DNA from 4 places in the Kocuria palustris genome. Region 3 is predicted to be linked to each of the others. Evidence: riboswitches for the same ligand, from Rfam matches in the RefSeq annotation. Region 3 holds a riboswitch; each other region holds the start of a gene.

Region 1 (4,203 bases), 1.3 Mb from region 3:
TCCAGCACCTCTCCGGCGGTCGTGTGGATCTCACCATGGGCCGTGGCAACACCGGTCCGGTCTACCCCTGGTTCGGCAAGGACATCCGCCAGGGCATCCCGCTGGCCATCGAGAACTACCACCTGCTGCGCAAGCTGTGGCGCGAGGGGGTCGTGAACTGGCAGGGCAAGTTCCGCACCCCGCTCAACAGCTACACCTCCACCCCGTGGCCGCTGGATGACACCCCGCCCTTCGTGTGGCACGGCTCGATCCGCTCCCCGGAGATCGCGGAGCAGGCCGCCTATTACGGCGACGGCTTCTTCCACAACCACATCTTCTGGAACATCGAGCACACCGCCTCGATGGTGAACCTCTACCGCCAGCGCTTCGAGCACTACGGCCACGGCGCCGCCGACCAGGCAATCGTGGGCCTGGGCGGCCAGATCTTCGCCGCTGAGACAGAGGCCGAGGCCAAGCGGGTCTTCCGCCCGTACTTCGACGACGCGCCGGTCTACGGCCACGGCCCGTCGCTCGAGGACTTCTCGCGGATGACCCCGCTGACGGTCGGCACCCCGGATCAGATCGTGGAGCGCTACCTGGGCTACGCGGATCAGGTGGGCGACTACCAGCGCCAGATGTTCCTGCTGGATCACGCCGGCCTGCCCGAGGAGGTGGTCCTGGAGCAGATCGAGATCCTCGGCCGGGAGATCGCCCCGCGCCTGCGCGAGGGCTTCGAGGCACGTCGCCCGGCGCACGTGCCCTCAGACCCGCCCACCCACGAGACCCTGCGCGCCCAGGGTCCGGACTCCAAGCACCGCCAGGTCATCAACGCGCAGCCGCAAGACGAGCAGAAGGAGGATGAGCAGCGATGACCCGTCAGCTCGTCGTCGTCTCGGCGGGGCTGTCCTCGCCGTCGTCCACCCGCCTGCTGGCGGACCGGATCGCCCAGGCCGTCGAGTCCCGGGTCGGCGCCCGGGGCGAGGCCCTGGAGGTCCACCACGTGGAGCTGCGGGACCTGGCCCTGCCGCTGGCGCAGGCCATGACCACGGGCGGGCTGCCCGATCCGCAGCTCGACGAGGTCAAGCGCCTGGTCGCCCAGGCCGACGGGCTGGTGGCGGTCACGCCGATCTTCCGGGCCTCCTACTCGGGGCTGTTCAAGATGTTCTTCGACGTCCTCGACGACGAAGCGCTGATCGACCTCCCGGTGCTCATCGCCGCGACGGCCGGCACCCCGCGCCACAGCCTGGTCCTGGACCACGCGCTGCGCCCGCTGTTCTCCTACTCGCGGGCGGTCGTGCTGCCCACGGGCGTGTTCGCCGCGACCGATGACTTCGGCTCCGGGGACACCGGAGGCCTGGAGTCGCGGATCGCTCGAGCCGCCTCCGAGATGGCGACGGCACTGGTGGCCGAGTCCGCTGGGGTGGAGGGCTTCCTGCCCACCGAGCCCGCGCGGGCGCCACGTCGCAGCGGCGTGGACCTGGGTCCGGTCACGGACTTCGCGAGCCTTCTCAAGGGCCACGACGGCTCCTGACGGGCTCACCGAGCTCTCGGAGGACCCATAGGCCGCCTGACCTGCTCATATGTCGAATGTGCAATATGAGCAGGTCTCGTCTCTCGCAGCGGAACCGGCTACCGCCCTGTCGGCATCCGATCCTGCCGCCTATAGTGGGCTGCGGACACGGGGTGCGCCGCCGGCGCTGAGATCAGACCCGTGGAACCTGCTCCAGCTCGCACTGGCGAAGGGATGTCCCCTTGATGAACTCCACCTCGAACATCGCCCCCCAGCCCGCCGTCGAAGCGGCCGGTCCATGGACGCAGTCGCTGTGGGATGACGGCGCGCAGACGGCAGCCGAGATCCAGGACTCGAGATTCGTGCGCGCCCTGCTGGACGGAACCCTTGACGACGCGCGGTTCACGTTCTACCTCGCCCAGGACGCCCTGTATCTGGCCGGCTACGCCCGGGCCCTGGCGGCTCTGTCCGCACGCTGCGATCACGCCCCGGACCAGCTCGCGTGGGCACAGGCCTCGGTCGGCTGCCTCACGGAGGAGGCCCAGCTGCACCGCACCTGGATGGCCGCCCGTCCGGAGGCCGCCGACGAGCCCGCCAGCACCGTCACCGCGGCCTACACGGACTTCCTGCTGGCCGCCGCCCTGGGACAGGACCGAGCTGTCGGCGCTGCTGCAGTGCTCCCCTGCTTCTGGCTCTACGCCCAGGTCGGAGCCTGTCTGCCGTCCGTGGAGCCGGATCACCCGTATGCCGCATGGCTGGAGACCTACCGCGATCCCGACTTCGTGGCTGCAACCGCTGCAGCCCTGGAGCGCGTCGAGCGGGAGCTCGCACAGAGCTCGGAATCAGGCCGTGCGGCAGCACAGCGGGCCTATCTGGCAGGCTGCCGCCACGAGCTGGCGTTCTTCGATCAGGCCCTGACTCAGGATCAGTCGGAGACCATCCCGCGCTGAGAGCGCGGACCGACTGACGGGACCCTCACCACGGTCCCTTCCGGTGCCGCGGCGCCGTGTCGGCCACGTGGCGACCGCGGCGTCGTCGGGCCGACGGCGGCGTGATGTGATCCCCGAACTCCTCCGGCTCGCGCCGCGCCAAGGGGCCCGTATGCGGATCCTCGGGGGCCTCCGCCAGCCCGATCCGATCGTGCACCCACCGCAGCGGGGCCGGTGCCCACCAGTTGGCCCGCCCGGCGATCCGCATGAACGCGGGCACCAGGACGCCGCGCACCAGGGTCGCATCGAGCAGGATCGCGAACGCCGTACCCAGGCCGAACAGCTGCATGAAGCTCACCTGGCTCGTCCCGAAGGCCGCGAACGACACCGAGAGCACCAGCGCCGCGAGTGTGTTGATGCGCCCGGTGTGCGCGAGCCCCTCCACGACCGCCATGCGGTTGCTGCCCGTCTGCTCCCACAACTCCTTCATGCGCCCGATCAGGAACAGCTCGAAGTCCACCGACAGCCCGAAGGCGATGCAGAACAGCAGCACGGGCATGGACATGTCCAGCGGGCCCCGCGTGAAGCCCAGGAACCCGGAGAGCCAGCCGTGCTGGAACACGAGCGTCACCACGCCCAGCACCGCCGGCAGGAGCACCAGCGTGATGGGCACGGCGATGTGCTCGGCCAGCCCCAGGTCCTTGATCACCTGCTGGCTGTTCGAGGCGATCATGGGCGCGGAGCCGCCCACCAGCACCTCGGTGCCGTCGCCGCGCTCCTGGCTCAGTTGGTCCACGAGCTCCGTGGAGATCTCAGTCTGCTCGGCCAAGGTGCCCTCGATGTGCGCGACGACCATGCCCGTGCGGCCGTCTTCAGAGCTCAGCGGGTCGCTCATGCCGGGATCGCTGAAGGCATGGACGGACTCGATGCCGTCGTGCTCGCGCAGATCCGCGGCGATCTCCTCCCCCACGTCAGCGGAGTCGGCTGCCTGGGAGCCTTCGGGGGCTCGGACCAGGACGACGAGGCTCGCCTCCCCGCCGACCTCTTCGTGCACGATCTGCTGTGCCCTGGCGGATTCCGAAGTCGGGTCGGCGTAGCCGCCGCCGGGAACGTAGCACGGGAGACGACGCCGGCGTCGGTGCTGGTCGGCGCAGAAGTCGGCCGTCCTGGGGACGGGTCATGCGCCCGCAGCAGATCCGCGCCGCGCCCGGGCCCCGAGGGCCGGGAACAGATGCGAGATCACCGCGCAAGGGACCACATCAGGGCCTGCCCTGTGTCGCTGCGCAGGGCCGTCGTCGTCATCCGCCGAACGGTGACCTGTCAGGGGCAGAGCCGCCCCCCGCCGGCGCCCGACAGGCCCGGCAACGACGACGAGCCGCCGCCCCGGAAAGGGGCGACGGCTCGTCGGTCAGGCGTGCCGTGCAGCACGGCTCACCCAAAGGATCAGGCGGGGACGACCTCGAACTCGATGTTCGCGTTGACGTCCTCGTGCAGGCGCACGGTGGCCTGGTAGGTGCCGACGGTGCGGACCTGCTCGCGGATCTCGACCTTGCGCTTGTCGATCTCGCCCAGGCCGGCGGCCTTGACGGCGTCGGCGACCTGCTCGGCCTTGATCGAGCCGAACAGACGGCCCTCGGCGCCGGCCTTGGCCGGGACCGTGACGGTGGCCGAGGTCAGCGAGGCCGCCAGGGCCTGCGCGTCCTCGAGCGAGGCGAGCTCACGGGCCGCACGAGCGGCCTTGATGGACTCGATCTGGCGCTCGGCGCCCTTGGACCACTGGGTCGC
Region 2 (4,203 bases), 130 kb from region 3:
TGGCGACCGTTGACCTTCCAGAAGCGTGGGTCGACATTGTCCGCCTGTTCTGGATCCACCGGCAACTCCAATGTCAGCGACCAGTCGACCCATCGATGATCGGCGACCTTCATCCCCTCCACCGGGAGCTGGTCGTGAATCGATGGCCCAGCATCGAAAACGCGAGCGTGAGGGCGGTGCGGCAGTGACGACATCATGGACGACTCCGGCAGTATCAGCAGGGTTCGCTGCCTACGACGACTATGTCGAAACCCGACTGGCCTACACCCCGCTCGTCAACGATCTCCAAACCGCCTGCGGCCGAGAGGCGATCGTGCTCGATTATGGGTGCGGCAGCGGAAAAGTCTCACGACGCCTCCTCGACGCCGAGGCCGCAGCGCAGGTCGTCGGTGTCGACATCAGCACCGACATGATCACCCTCGCCCAGGTGCAGTCCCCGCAACCGACGGCGCGATTCCACACCATCGACAGCGGCCACGTACCCTACCCTGACGCCACATTCGATGCGGTCGTGTGCTGCTTCGTGTTCATCAACGTGCCCACACGCGAGGAACTGAGAGCTATCGCCCGTGAACTCGCCCGAGTGCTCACGCCGACCGGCACGCTCTTCATCGTCGACAGCAACCCGGCGGCCACAGGAATACCGTTCCCGACCTTCCGCAGTGGCGAGCCCGGCAGACGCTACCGCGACGGAGACGAACGCAGGGTCAGCTTGCAGATCCCCGGCGCCGGTGTTCTCGAGCTTGTCGACCGGCACTGGTTCATCAGCACCTACGAGGCGGTGCTGAACGAGGCCGGTTTCACAGTGGACCAGGTCACCGACCGCGGAGCACAATCGGTGGAGGACGTCGGCATGCAGTCGCCCATCGACCATCCACCGTTCATGCAGATCACAGCCCACTTCGCGGCGGCCTCCGAGTCCACGATCGGGGCTGGGTAGATGACATGCGGCCGTTCCTATCCGAAACCGGCGACGCTGGCGGCAGTGGTCCGGGAAGGGCGAGTCCTTCTCATCCGTCGGGCCCATATGCCCGATGCTGGGCGCTGGGCATTCCCCGGGGGAAAGATCGACCTCGGTGAGACCCTGACCGTCGCGACCGTGCGCGAACTCGCCGAGGAAACGGGAGTGCACGCCACACCCGGTGATGTCTTCGATGCTGTCGACGTCATCGATGCCGACCACGATCTGCATTATGTTCTGATCGCGGTGCTCTGCCGATGGGAACGGGGGGAACCGGTCTCGGGCGATGATGCGCTTGAGGCGGCGTGGTTCACTCTCGAGGAAATGGATGCGATACCGGTGGCGCAAACATTCGACGTCCGCGCTATTGCCGAAACCGCGCTCGAGCTGGAGCGCGAGCAACAAGAGCGTCCAAAATAAGACAAGCAAAACGAGAAGCCAGAATGCCCAATTGTCGGATAGCCATGATTGATTTCCGGTGTTCTGTGACATTGCTTCCAGTGACAACAAACCGGGGGCCGAGACCGACTTGTGGAGAGGGTGGCTTCCGTGATGTGATGGTCGTGCGACACGGGGTGCCGCCCGTTCCAGCTTTCGAGCATGGGACGCGGTCGGCTGAGATGACACCCGTTGAACCTGATCCAGTTAGCACTGGCGAAGGGAATGTCCGTACTTGCACCCGCCGACAACGTTGGCGGTGTCGGCGCACCATGAGAGGGGCTTCGCCCCCTTCTGGCGCGCACGGGTTGCCTTCGCCTCGACATCGAGAGGCATACACATGGCACACACTATTCTCCCCCTCACCGAGCAGATCGTCCTCGTCACCGGAGGGGCCCGCGGACTCGGAGCTACGATCACTCGCGCGTTCCTGGCCCAGGGTGCGCGGGTGGTGATCAACTACCACGCATCCCAGGAGGCCGCGGAGGACCTCGCCGCCGGCCACCCTGGACAGGCGATCGCGATCCGGGCTGATGTCCGCGACCGTGCCCAGGTCGACGCGCTCGTCGCTGAGGCAGCCGATCACCTTGGCGGGCGGTTCACCACGGTCGTCAACAACGCCCTGGCCGACTTCTCCTTCAACGGCGATGCCCGCTCCCACGCGGACCAGATCTCCTACGAGGAGATCACCGCACAGTTCACCGGTTCCGTGCAGGGACCTCTCAACGTCATCCAGGCAACGCTTCCCGGCATGGTCGAGGCAGGCTTCGGCCGGATCGTCAACATTGGTACGAATCTTTTCCAGCACCCGGTCGTTCCCTACCACGACTACACCGCGGCGAAAGCCGCGCTGCTGTCTCTGACCCGGACCTTCGCTGATGATCTCGGCCCGCAAGGCATCACCGTGAACATGGTCTCCGGTGGCCTGCTGCAGACCACGGACGCTTCGTCTGCGACGCCTGAGGCGGTCTTCGAAGGCATCGCCGCAGGTACCCCGCTGCGGGCGGTGACGACGCCGGAACAGCTCGCCGACCCGGTGGTGTTCTTCGCCTCCCCGTGGGCCAGGGGTGTGACGGGGCAGAACCTCATCGTTGACGGCGGGCTCGTCAAGGGGTGAGCACCGTGGAAGTCAAGCAGGCCCACTTCAATCTGTTCATCCACGGTGTTGGCCATCACAGTGCGGCCTGGCGGGCACCGGAGTCGTCGGTCGAACGACTCACGGAGGTGGCTTACTACCAGGAGCTGGCACGAGTCGCCGAGCGCGGCTTGCTGGACGCGGTGTTCTTCGCCGATGGCCACTCACTGGAACCGGCCACGGCCGGTGATGGTCCCAGGTGGCACCTCGAGCCGCTGACACTCCTGGCGGCATTGGCTCAGGCCACTGAGCGGATCGGGCTGGTCAGCACGGTCTCAGCCACGTTCTACACACCTTTCCATGCCGCCCGGATGCTGGCGAGCCTCGATCACATCTCGGGCGGGCGGATCGGCTGGAACGTGGTGACCTCAATGTTCGATACCGAGGCGCAGAACCACAGCATGCCCCGCATGCCCGATCACGCGACTCGCTACGCCCGGGCCGAGGAGTTCGTCGACGTCGTCCTGCGGCTATGGGACTCGTGGCCAGAGGACTCCATCCTCATCGAACGCGCAGAGGCACCCGATGGGCAACCAGGCCGGTACGTGGACGGCTCCCGACTCGTGGAGCTGAATCATTCCGGTGAGCACTTCGATGTGCGTGGTCCGCTCAATGTGCCCCGCCCGCCGCAAGGACACCCGGTGCTGTTCCAGGCCGGTGCCTCCGAGCAGGGACGGGACTTGGCCGCCCGCCGGGCCGAGGCCATCTATGCCGTGGCCTATGACGTGCAGGCGGGACGGGAGTACCGCAGTGATGTGCGTCGCCGGATCACAGGTGCCGGCCGTGACCCGGACACGGTGGCGGTCATGCCCGGCCTGGTGGCCTATGTCGGATCGACCATGGACGAGGCACGGGCCCGGCAACGAGAACTCGACGTCCTCCTGCCGACGGAGAGCTCTCTGCGGCAGTTGAGCACCTTCATCGGACAGGACGCATCCGCCTGGGACCTCGACGCCCCGGTACCGCCCCTACCCCCGCTGGAGGCCTTCACCGGCCCCAAGGGGCGATACGCCACAATCTTGCGCATCGTCGAGACCGAGCAGCCGAGCGTGCGCGAGCTACTGGGCCGGCTTGCCGCCGGTGGCGGACACTGCACGATGGTCGGCGCCCCGGAGACGATCGCCGATGAGATCGAACTCTGGCTCGACACCGGCGGCGCGGATGGCTTCAACCTCATGCCACCGTCCCTGCCGCAGGGGATCGAGGACTTCGTCCACCACGTCATCCCCGAACTGCAGGCCCGCGGACGATTCCGGACTCAGTACGAGGGCACAACGTTACGAGAGCACCTGGGTCTGACAAGGCCCAAGCACTGACCCGTCGAGAGCAACGCTGCTTCCGGTGTCAACGTGCACCATCCGCAGCACCACCGGGGCCCGCGCTGGGCAGCGGGCTTGGGAAATCGTGACCCTTTGATGTCGGCAGCGGCAGATGCCGCGAGCGGTCGAGGGCTCCAGCCACTCACATTGCCCTTCAGGAGGCTATCCATGCAGAACAGTACGCCCACAACTCGTGACCAACCCGGGTCGGCTCAATCGACTCATCGGTGGAGCGTTGTCGATATCGTCATCACCGCCGTCCTCGGTTTCGCAGTCGGTTTGGTGTTTTGGGCCTGGGCTGCCAGCTGGGCCGTTTTCCAGCTGTGGACGAACGCCTATCCGCCGCTCAT
Region 3 (4,203 bases):
ACCCGCTCAAGGGCCGCAGCTCGGGCTCCTCGGACAACCGGCAGGGTCGCAACGACCGCAAGCGCAGCCGTCGTCTCCCGGGCGCTCAGGACGAGCAGGGTCCGCGCGCCGAGGATCCGGAGCAGGCCAAGCGCGCACAGGCCACCCGAAGCGCCCTGGCCGCGATCGCCTCGGCCAGCGGCCACGACACCGACTCCTCCGCCTCGGCAGGAGAGCGGACGGAGGCAGCCTCTGCGAGCGAGCCCGCCGGGGACCAGGAGTCCCAGGGCCAGCGCCCGCAGGAGTCCCAGGACTCCCGCGAGAGCGGCAAGCGTCGTCGCAAGCGCCGCGGCAAGCGCTCGCGCGGCCGCGGTCAGGACGGCCAGGCCCCGCAGGACCAGGACGATCAGGACCGCAGCGACCAGGCCCAGAGCGACCGGCAGGACTCCCCGCAGGCCGATCCGGCGCAGGGCCAGGACACCGGCGCCCAGGCAGAGCAGGGCCGCGGTGAGTCGGACGGCCGCTCCGGGCAGCGCCGGCAGCGCGGTGAGCGCTCCTCCGGCCGTGGCGGCCGCGGCCGGTCCGAGGCGCAGTCCGGGACCCGCTCCGAGGACGAGACCCGCTCCCTGATCGAGGCGCGCATCCGTGCGGCCTCCGGCGAGGCTCCCGAGGCGAGCGCCCCGCGCGAGGACGCGGCGGATCAGTCGGCCCCAGAGAAGGAAACCGACGGCGAGGCCACGCCGCGAGAGGCATCGGAGCCGAAGCGCCGGGACGCCGCTCAGGGCGCCCAGGGACGACGTGAGCGGCGATCGCGCACGGCGCGAGCCGAGTCGCAGGAGGCGGCCCAGGGTGCTTCCCAGGGCGAGCAGGCGGCAGCCGCTCAGCAGAAGCGTCGCAGCCGCACCGCGGCCGCTGCCCAGGCGGCGCCGGAGCCGGTCCAGGCCCCGGCCGCACCGACGGCCCCGGCCGCTCAGGGCACGGCGACGGTGCGCGATGCGGACGCGGAGCAGGCCGCCCCGGTGCGCCAGCGGGCGCGTCGCTCGCGTCGTGCGGCTGCTCCGGCGGGCACGCCCGAGGCCCCGCAGTCGGCTCCTGCGGCTCCGGCCGCCTCGGCGACCGTGACCGCAGGCAGCGCCTCGGTGGTCTCGACCTCCGAGGGAGCCTCGCAGGTGACGATCAACGGCGAGGTCATCGAGCTGCCGCAGGGCCAGAGCGCCGCCGAGGCGCTGGGCGCCGGGGGCTCGTCCGGCTCGCAGCTCGAGTCGCTGGCCAGCTCGCTGGGCGAGCGCGAGCCCGGTGCCGCCGGTCCGCGCCGTCGCCCGCGCCGCTCGCGCCGCGCCAGCGCCCCGGAGGCCGCACCCCAGGCGGGTCCGGCGCAGGATGGCGGGGACGCCTCGCAGGGTGAGCGCGGGCGCTCCTGAGCGCAGTCGGCGCCGGTGATCGGCCGGCGCCGATGGGACGACCCGATCGCATGACGGCCGTCTCCCCGAGAAGGGGAGGCGGCCGTCGTCGTCTTCGCCCGGGCAGCCGGATCATGCGTAGACTGAGCAGGCACGACACGGGGTGCCGCCCGAGCAGGCGGCTGAGAGCACACCCGTCGAACCTGAACTAGTTCGCACTAGCGGAGGGATTGTCGCCATGACGCACAGTCGCACCCTGAATCCATCGCACGACGCCTCCGGGCCGGTCTCGGCCCGGATGGCCCAGCTGCTCGAGCAGCTGCGCAGCACGCGCCCCCTGGTGCAGTGCCTGACCAACACGGTGGTCTCCAACTTCACCGCCAACGCCCTGCTGGCCCTCGGCGCCGCTCCGGCCATGACGGACATCCAGGGGGAGGCCGGGCCGTTCGCCGAGATCGCCGACGGCATGCTGATCAATCTGGGCACTCCCGATCCCGAGCAGCGCGGCGCCATGCGCGAGGCCGCTGCCGCCCGGCAGGCCGGAGGCCGACCCTGGGTGCTGGACCCGGTGGCGATCGGCTCGCTGCCGATCCGCACCGCCCTTGCCGCCGAGCTGCTGGAGTCCCGTCCCGCGGTGATCCGCGGCAACCCGTCGGAGGTCCTGGCTCTGACCGGAGGGGCCGGGGGCCGCGGCATCGACACGACGGATGCCCCGGAGGCCGCGGTGCAGGCCGCCCGGCAGCTCGTGTCGACCGGTTGCGCCGATGCCGTGGCCATCTCCGGGCCCGTCGATCTGATCGTCTCCGCATCGGGGACGCTGCGCGTGCCGCACGGTCACGAGCTGCTGACCCAGGTGGTGGGCGGAGGGTGCGCCCTGGGCTCCGTGATCGCGGCCTTCGCCGCCGTCGCGCAGGACCCCGCCGACGCCGCCGCGGCCGGGAGCCTGGTCTGGGGACTGGCGGCCGAGGACGCCGCCGATCGCTGCCAGGGCCCGGGGTCCTTCGCCGTGCATCTGCTCGACGCCCTGGCCGGGCTGCGCCCCGAGGACGTCGCCGAACGGTGCCGCGTCGAGGCGGAGGCGGCCGGGGCCCCGAGCGCCGCGGACGGTGCCGCCGCCGGGGCGGGCCAGGCAGAGGAGGCCGGGCGATGAGCCCCCGATTCGACCCCGCCGCACTGTCGCTCTACCACGTCACCGACCCCCAGCTCAGCCGGCCTCGCAGCGTCCCCGAGGTCGCGCGGCTGGCTGTCGAGGGCGGGACGAGCATGATCCAGGTCCGGGCCAAGGATGCCTCCGGACGCGAGCTGCTCGAGCTGCTCGAGGCCGTCGTGTCGGCCGTCGACGGCGCGGCCCCGGTGGTCGTGGACGATCGCGTGGAGTGCCACCTGGCCGCACGCGCCCGGGGGATCGCCTGCGACGGCGTCCACATCGGCCAGTCGGATCTGCCTGCGGAGGACGCCCGTCGGCTGTGCGGCCCGGAGGCGATCATCGGCCTCTCCGCCGCCTCGGAGGCCGAGATCGCCGCCGCAGCGGCGCTGCCCCCGGCAACGGTGGACTATCTGGGCATCGGCGCGGTGCGGGCCACCGCCACCAAGCCCAACGCCCCGCAGCCGCTGGGCATCGACGGCTTCGCCCGGGCCCGAGCCCTGAGTGCCCTCCCGGCCGTGGCCATCGGCGGGATCCGGCCGGAGGACGTCGCGGGGCTGATGGCCGCAGGTGCCGACGGCGTGGCCGTGGTCTCCGGGATCTGCGCGGCTGCCGATCCGCGCCTGGCGGCGCAGACCTACCGACGGGAGATCCAGCGATGAGCACCATCAGCCCGCGCGCCGTCCCGCGCGTCCTGTCGATCGCCGGAACCGATCCCACCGGCGGAGCCGGAGTGCACGCGGATCTGAAGACCATCAGCGTCCTGGGCGGCTACGGCATGGGCGCGATCACCGCTGTCGTCTCCCAGAACACCTGCGGAGTGCGCTCGATCCACACACCGCCGCCGGAGGTGCTGAGGGATCAGCTGCTGGCCGTCTCCGACGACGTCGTCGTGGGTGCCGTGAAGATCGGCATGCTGGGCAGCGCCGGTGCCGTCGAGGTCGTGGGGCAGTGGCTGCAGGAGCAGAAGCCGCCGCTGTGCGTCATCGATCCCGTCATGGTCGCCACAGCCGGTGGGACCCTGCTGGAGTCCGAGGCGCTCGGCGCCGTCCTGGAGCTGCTGGGCTCCGCCGACCTGGTGACGCCGAATCTCACGGAGCTCGCCTCCCTGCTGGACCGGGCGCCGGCGCAGGAGTGGTCCGAGGCCCTTGAGCAGGGACGGCGGCTGGCCGATCGGCTGGGCGTGCTCGTGCTCGTCAAGGGCGGGCACCTGCCGGGGGAGCGCACCCCTGATGCGCTGGTCGGGCCAGGGCAGGAGGAGCCGGTGGCGCAGTGGGACGCAGCGCGGATCGACACGAGCTGCACCCACGGCACGGGCTGCTCCCTCTCGAGCGCGATCGCCGTGCTGGCGGCGCGCTCGGGGCGTCTCCCGGAGTCCGTGGAGGCGGCGCGGGGCTGGCTGCGCGGAGCGCTCGAGCATGCCGAGGAGCTCGAGGTGGGGCGGGGCAGCGGTCCGGTGCACCACGGGCACCACCTGGCACCGGCCCTGCGCGGGATGCTCGGGGGGTGATCCGGATGACGACTCGCGCGGGGGCGATGTCCTTGTCCGCAGCGGTGACGATGGAGTAATCTGCTTGCTCAGTGCCATGCCGCATGACCCCTCGCGACACCGTCCATGTCATAAGTGCGGGACTTCGGAAGGCACACTTGGGTGCAGCTCCTGACCGCTGAGAAGCCGCG
Region 4 (4,203 bases), 130 kb from region 3:
GGAGACACGCGCCGAAGCCGAAGGCCGGGACTACCTCGCCGCCTTGGCCGAGGAAGCCCAGGCGGCCGGACGACTGGCAACGGCGGGATGGTTCGGCAAGCGGCGTGCGCAACGCGAGCACGACACCGCCCACGAGCACACACAGGCCTTGCGCGGTCGCCTGTCCTCGGAGTGGGGCACTCTCCCGCGGCCCGCGGATGACCTCCATGAGTGGGCGGGCCGTGTCGCCGCCCAGCAAGCCGAGAACGCTCCCGAAGTGGTGCAAGCCGACGAGGCCGTAGTCGCGGCGCGGCAGGCGCGTACCGGGTTGCAGGAGCGTCATCGCCGCGACCGACTCGCACTCCTGGCGCGGCTCCACGGGGCGGACAACGTCCGCCGTGACCCCGACCGATACTTACGCACCAGCCCCCGGAGGCAGGCGGCCAAGTGGAGGGCGTCGACAGAGGAAGCGCGGGCTGAGGCCGCCGAGCTCCGTCGCCCGCCACGGGATCAGGCAGTGGATCTCATCGAGATCAAACGCGCCGCCACCGAAGCCCGCGCGACAGCACTCGGGGAACGCCAACGGCAACTCGTCGACGAGCAGTACCTCACCCGGAGTGCTCCCCGCAGAGACCGGCCAGCACGCGGCCTCTAGATCGCGTACCGTCCATGTTTCTGCCTCTCCGTCACGGCTCGGTTTGCTAACCAGTTCGGGTGGTGCTGGGCGTTGAGCGTGTAGCTTCTTCGACCGTTTAACTGTTCCTGCGGTTTTGTTCCGTTCGTACGGTGCTCCGAGGGCATCGAGGGGTTCGCACATTTTGCGGGCCCGTTCTCCTCGACCCAGTGTGACCGGGCCGCCCGCACGCTGGTCTCATTCCGCGCGGCGGTGGCGATACGTGGAGTGTTCATAGCCCGACCCCTCGGTCGTGTAGCCCCGGCCCCTGGTGTGGCGGACCGAACGGCGGGTCAGGGGCGAGGCGGTATGCTCGCCGCTGCAACGCCGCGTGCAGCTCGTGATCCAGGGCATCCATCTTACGTGGAGGGCGGGGCCGGGCGAACTTCGCCACGACTTGTTCCATCCGCTCGGCGACCTTACGCTCAGGGCTGGAAGCGGCCGGAACCAGCGCCGGGTAGAGCAATGCGTCGAGGCCGTCGGGATCGCGGTAGATCGCGACGGTGCGGGCGTGGGCGAAGACGTGCGGGTCGATCTGGTTCCAGTCGAGGACCCATCCGGCCTCGACCGCGAGCTGGTTGAACAACGTGAACTGGCTCCTCGTGTTCACTCACGGAAGGGGCGGATCGCTGTCGTCTCTCCCCACGCCCAGGCCAGGCCCTCGGAGAGCCCGGCCCGGTCCCGACCGCGAAGGTGATCCATCTTCGCGAGGACACCGAACACGCGGACGGCCTCGTCGGGGATGAACTCGGGCAGACAGTGCGCGATGCCGGTCCCACCGGGGCCGGTGTTCGTATCCCGCAGGCGGCCGCCCCAGGTGTAGAAGCCCTCGACCAGGCGGCGTGGATAGCCTGCAAAGGTGGCAGGTCAAAGTCGCCGATGATCGGGGTGCGGGCCAGCTCGCGGGCACGAAGGCCGGTGACGGCGGTCTCGGCTTCCTTCCACGCTGCCGGATCGGTGTAGCCGGGGATGTTGACGAGCACCTCGGTGCCGGGATCTGTGCAATGATCCGGCATCACCGTCCACCCCCACCCGCGACCCTGGCCTGCGGCGTGCTACCGGGTGATGCCGTACTTCGCGTCGATCTGCGCCAGCCGGACGGCGATGGCGATGGCGTCATCGCCGGGCATCTCACCGGCCAGCACCTTGCGATCCAGGGCGCGGTCGGCGTCGGACTCCTCTCCGCCAGCCATCCGCTGGCCAGCAGTGACCTGCGCTTCGAGCCGGTCGATCTCGGCCTGTGACAAGGCCTTCGTCGTCGCCATGACCAGTCCTCCTTCATGCTCGACCGACACCTTCCGGTCTACCGTCCAGTACCGACACCTACCAGTGGATCCACCCGTGGGGCGGGGACTTGCTCCATCAGGCGCAGTCGCGTCACTGGATGGGTGCGCAGGCGATCCCAACACCAGTATCCGGCGGCAGTCTATCCGCGCAGGGTGTGTCTGTGACGGCGTTCTGGTAGATTCGGGTCGTACCGAGGGGTGTCCCGTCAAGGGGCTGAGATACCACTGGACGTTGTCAGCGTGGTGACCCTAGAACCTGATCCGGACCATGCCGGCGAAGGGACTGGTCTAGCAGGGCTTCTTTCCTTCGCTGGCCTCCACGCTAGGAGGTCACAGTGTCTCATGCTGTTGTCGTTCCTGACACTTCCTCATTTGACGCGCACCCAAGGGTCGCGGTCATTTCTGTCCTCATCAAAGACGACCATGTCCTCTTGGCGCGACGTGCGAACCCTCCCGATGCAGGATTCTGGGGATTCCCGGGCGGGAAGATCGAATTCGGAGAAACAATCGCCCAAGCCGCCGAACGCGAACTCAGTGAAGAAACCAGCATCATCAGTGAGGCCACCGGTGTCTTGACCTGCCTTGACGCGTTCAGCCGCGACGAGAACAGACCATTAGTCAGTCATTTCGTGCTCGTCGCCGTGCTCTGCCGGTGGCGCTCGGGGCAACCCCACGCTGGCGACGATGCCCTCGAAGCACGCTGGTTCGCCCTCGACGAAGTCGACGAAGCCCGGCTGACCCTGAGCAAGGATGTCGCCGAGGTCGCTCGGTACGCCGCCACACGGCAGCAGAAGGAAGTGTGCGCATGACGGTCAAGAACGTCCTGTCCATCGCGGGAACCGACCCCACCGGTGGGGCAGGCATCCACGCCGATCTCAAAGCCTTCTCAGCGATGGGCGCCTACGGCATGGCCGCGATCACTGCGGTCGTGGCGCAGAACACGCGCGGTGTGCGCTCGTTCGTGCCCCTTGATCCGTCATTCGTTGGTGAGCAGATCGATGCAGTGTTCGACGATGTGCGTGTCGACGCGGTGAAGATCGGTATGGTCGCCAACGCCGCCATCGCCGAGGTCATCGCCGAGCGCCTGCACCACCACGAAGCTGAGACCGTGGTCCTGGATCCGGTGATGGTCGCCAAGAGTGGCGACAGGCTGTTAGACGACGATGCGGTGGCTGCCATCCGGGACACCCTCGTGCCGCTGGCCACGGTCATCACCCCGAATCTTCCCGAAGCCGCCGTGCTCCTCGATACCGAGGATGTCACTAATCTGGGGCAGATGGAGGACCAGGCCACCCAGCTGCGTGGACTGAGCTGTCAGTGGGCTTTGCTCAAAGGCGGGCACCTCACGAGCGAGACGGTCAGTGTCGACTACCTTGCCGGCCCCGACGGCGTCTCCACCTACTCGTCTCCCCGGGTCGAGACCCTCAACGACCACGGCACCGGTTGCACCTTGTCGTCGGCAATCACTGCGCTGTTGCCCGGCCACTCGGTGCCCGAAAGTGTGGACCAGGCGAAGACCTACCTGCAAGACGCTCTGGTTGCCAGCGACCGCCTCAACGTCGGCCAAGGTCATGGTCCTTTGCACCATTTCCACCAGTTCTGGCCGCGCGGGTAGGGATGCAGAACAACCCCTTCTCGTTCCGCGCGATCGGGGGCCAACCACATCGACTCATGAAAGGAGCCGTGACTATGACGCGAAAGATGTTTCTCGCCGGCCCGTTCAAAGCTCTCGTCGATGCTGACACCCATGTGATGGGCGATGCCGAGATCGACAAGTACACCTCGATCATCGACTTCTTCGAAGGCCAGGGGTGGGATGTGCACTGCGCCCACCGCAGAGAGGGCTGGGGTCGTGAGTTCATGGAACCCAGCGAGTGCACAATCATCGACTACACGGAGATCGCCGCCTGTGACGTCTTCGTCGCGTTCCCCGGCGCACCCGCGTCCCCGGGCACGCACATCGAGATCGGGTGGGCCTCAGCCTGGAAGAAGCCCGTCGTCTTGCTCCTCGAAGAGGGAGCTGAGTACGCGTTCCTCGTCCGGGGCCTCCCAGCGGTCGCCGACGTTGAGAAGATCATCATCGATCCCGAGCAGCCCACCGCGCCACGCATCCTCGCTGCGATCGAGCGCGTGCAGGGAGGAGCCGTCAGTGAAGCCTGAGTATCCCGACCTCCACACGCTCTACCTGGATTCACTGCGACAGGTCTACACCGGGTTCGAATACCAGAACAGTCCCCGTGGGCAGGACGAACGCGAAATCATCGG

Evidence for each region. A riboswitch is a leader RNA that binds a small molecule or an ion and turns the genes downstream of it on or off. The one in region 3 is predicted to bind thiamine pyrophosphate.
Region 1: it holds a riboswitch for thiamine pyrophosphate, as region 3 does, so the genes downstream of both, JOE55_RS07240 (thiaminase II/PqqC family protein) here and thiM (hydroxyethylthiazole kinase) in region 3, are expected to answer to the same signal.
Region 2: it holds a riboswitch for thiamine pyrophosphate, as region 3 does, so the genes downstream of both, JOE55_RS12320 (3-oxoacyl-ACP reductase) here and thiM (hydroxyethylthiazole kinase) in region 3, are expected to answer to the same signal.
Region 4: it holds a riboswitch for thiamine pyrophosphate, as region 3 does, so the genes downstream of both, JOE55_RS12350 (NUDIX hydrolase) here and thiM (hydroxyethylthiazole kinase) in region 3, are expected to answer to the same signal.

What each region holds. Positions count from the first base shown of each region.
Region 1 covers NZ_JAFBCR010000001.1:1,624,186-1,628,388, forward strand. The annotation lists gene JOE55_RS07230 (LLM class flavin-dependent oxidoreductase) at 1-851, shown strand, start outside; gene JOE55_RS07235 (FMN reductase) at 848-1,510, shown strand; TPP riboswitch at 1,649-1,741, shown strand; gene JOE55_RS07240 (thiaminase II/PqqC family protein) at 1,735-2,439, shown strand; partial or broken gene JOE55_RS07245 (MMPL family transporter) at 2,465-3,487, opposite strand; gene rplI (50S ribosomal protein L9) at 3,862-4,203, opposite strand, start outside.
Region 2 covers NZ_JAFBCR010000001.1:2,755,387-2,759,589, reverse strand. The annotation lists gene JOE55_RS12335 (thymidylate synthase) at 1-188, shown strand, start outside; gene JOE55_RS12330 (class I SAM-dependent methyltransferase) at 143-940, shown strand; gene JOE55_RS12325 (NUDIX hydrolase) at 941-1,381, shown strand; TPP riboswitch at 1,523-1,642, shown strand; gene JOE55_RS12320 (3-oxoacyl-ACP reductase) at 1,740-2,516, shown strand; gene JOE55_RS12315 (LLM class flavin-dependent oxidoreductase) at 2,522-3,850, shown strand; gene JOE55_RS12310 (ECF transporter S component) at 4,022-4,203, shown strand, end outside.
Region 3 covers NZ_JAFBCR010000001.1:2,888,719-2,892,921, forward strand. The annotation lists gene JOE55_RS12920 (Rne/Rng family ribonuclease) at 1-1,400, shown strand, start outside; TPP riboswitch at 1,529-1,627, shown strand; gene thiM (hydroxyethylthiazole kinase) at 1,618-2,529, shown strand; gene thiE (thiamine phosphate synthase) at 2,526-3,185, shown strand; gene thiD (bifunctional hydroxymethylpyrimidine kinase/phosphomethylpyrimidine kinase) at 3,182-4,033, shown strand.
Region 4 covers NZ_JAFBCR010000001.1:2,760,294-2,764,496, reverse strand. The annotation lists gene mobF (MobF family relaxase) at 1-634, shown strand, start outside; gene JOE55_RS12360 (hypothetical protein) at 885-1,238, opposite strand; gene JOE55_RS12355 (hypothetical protein) at 1,708-1,917, opposite strand; TPP riboswitch at 2,123-2,239, shown strand; gene JOE55_RS12350 (NUDIX hydrolase) at 2,274-2,747, shown strand; gene thiD (bifunctional hydroxymethylpyrimidine kinase/phosphomethylpyrimidine kinase) at 2,744-3,553, shown strand; gene JOE55_RS12340 (nucleoside 2-deoxyribosyltransferase) at 3,628-4,098, shown strand; gene JOE55_RS12335 (thymidylate synthase) at 4,088-4,203, shown strand, end outside.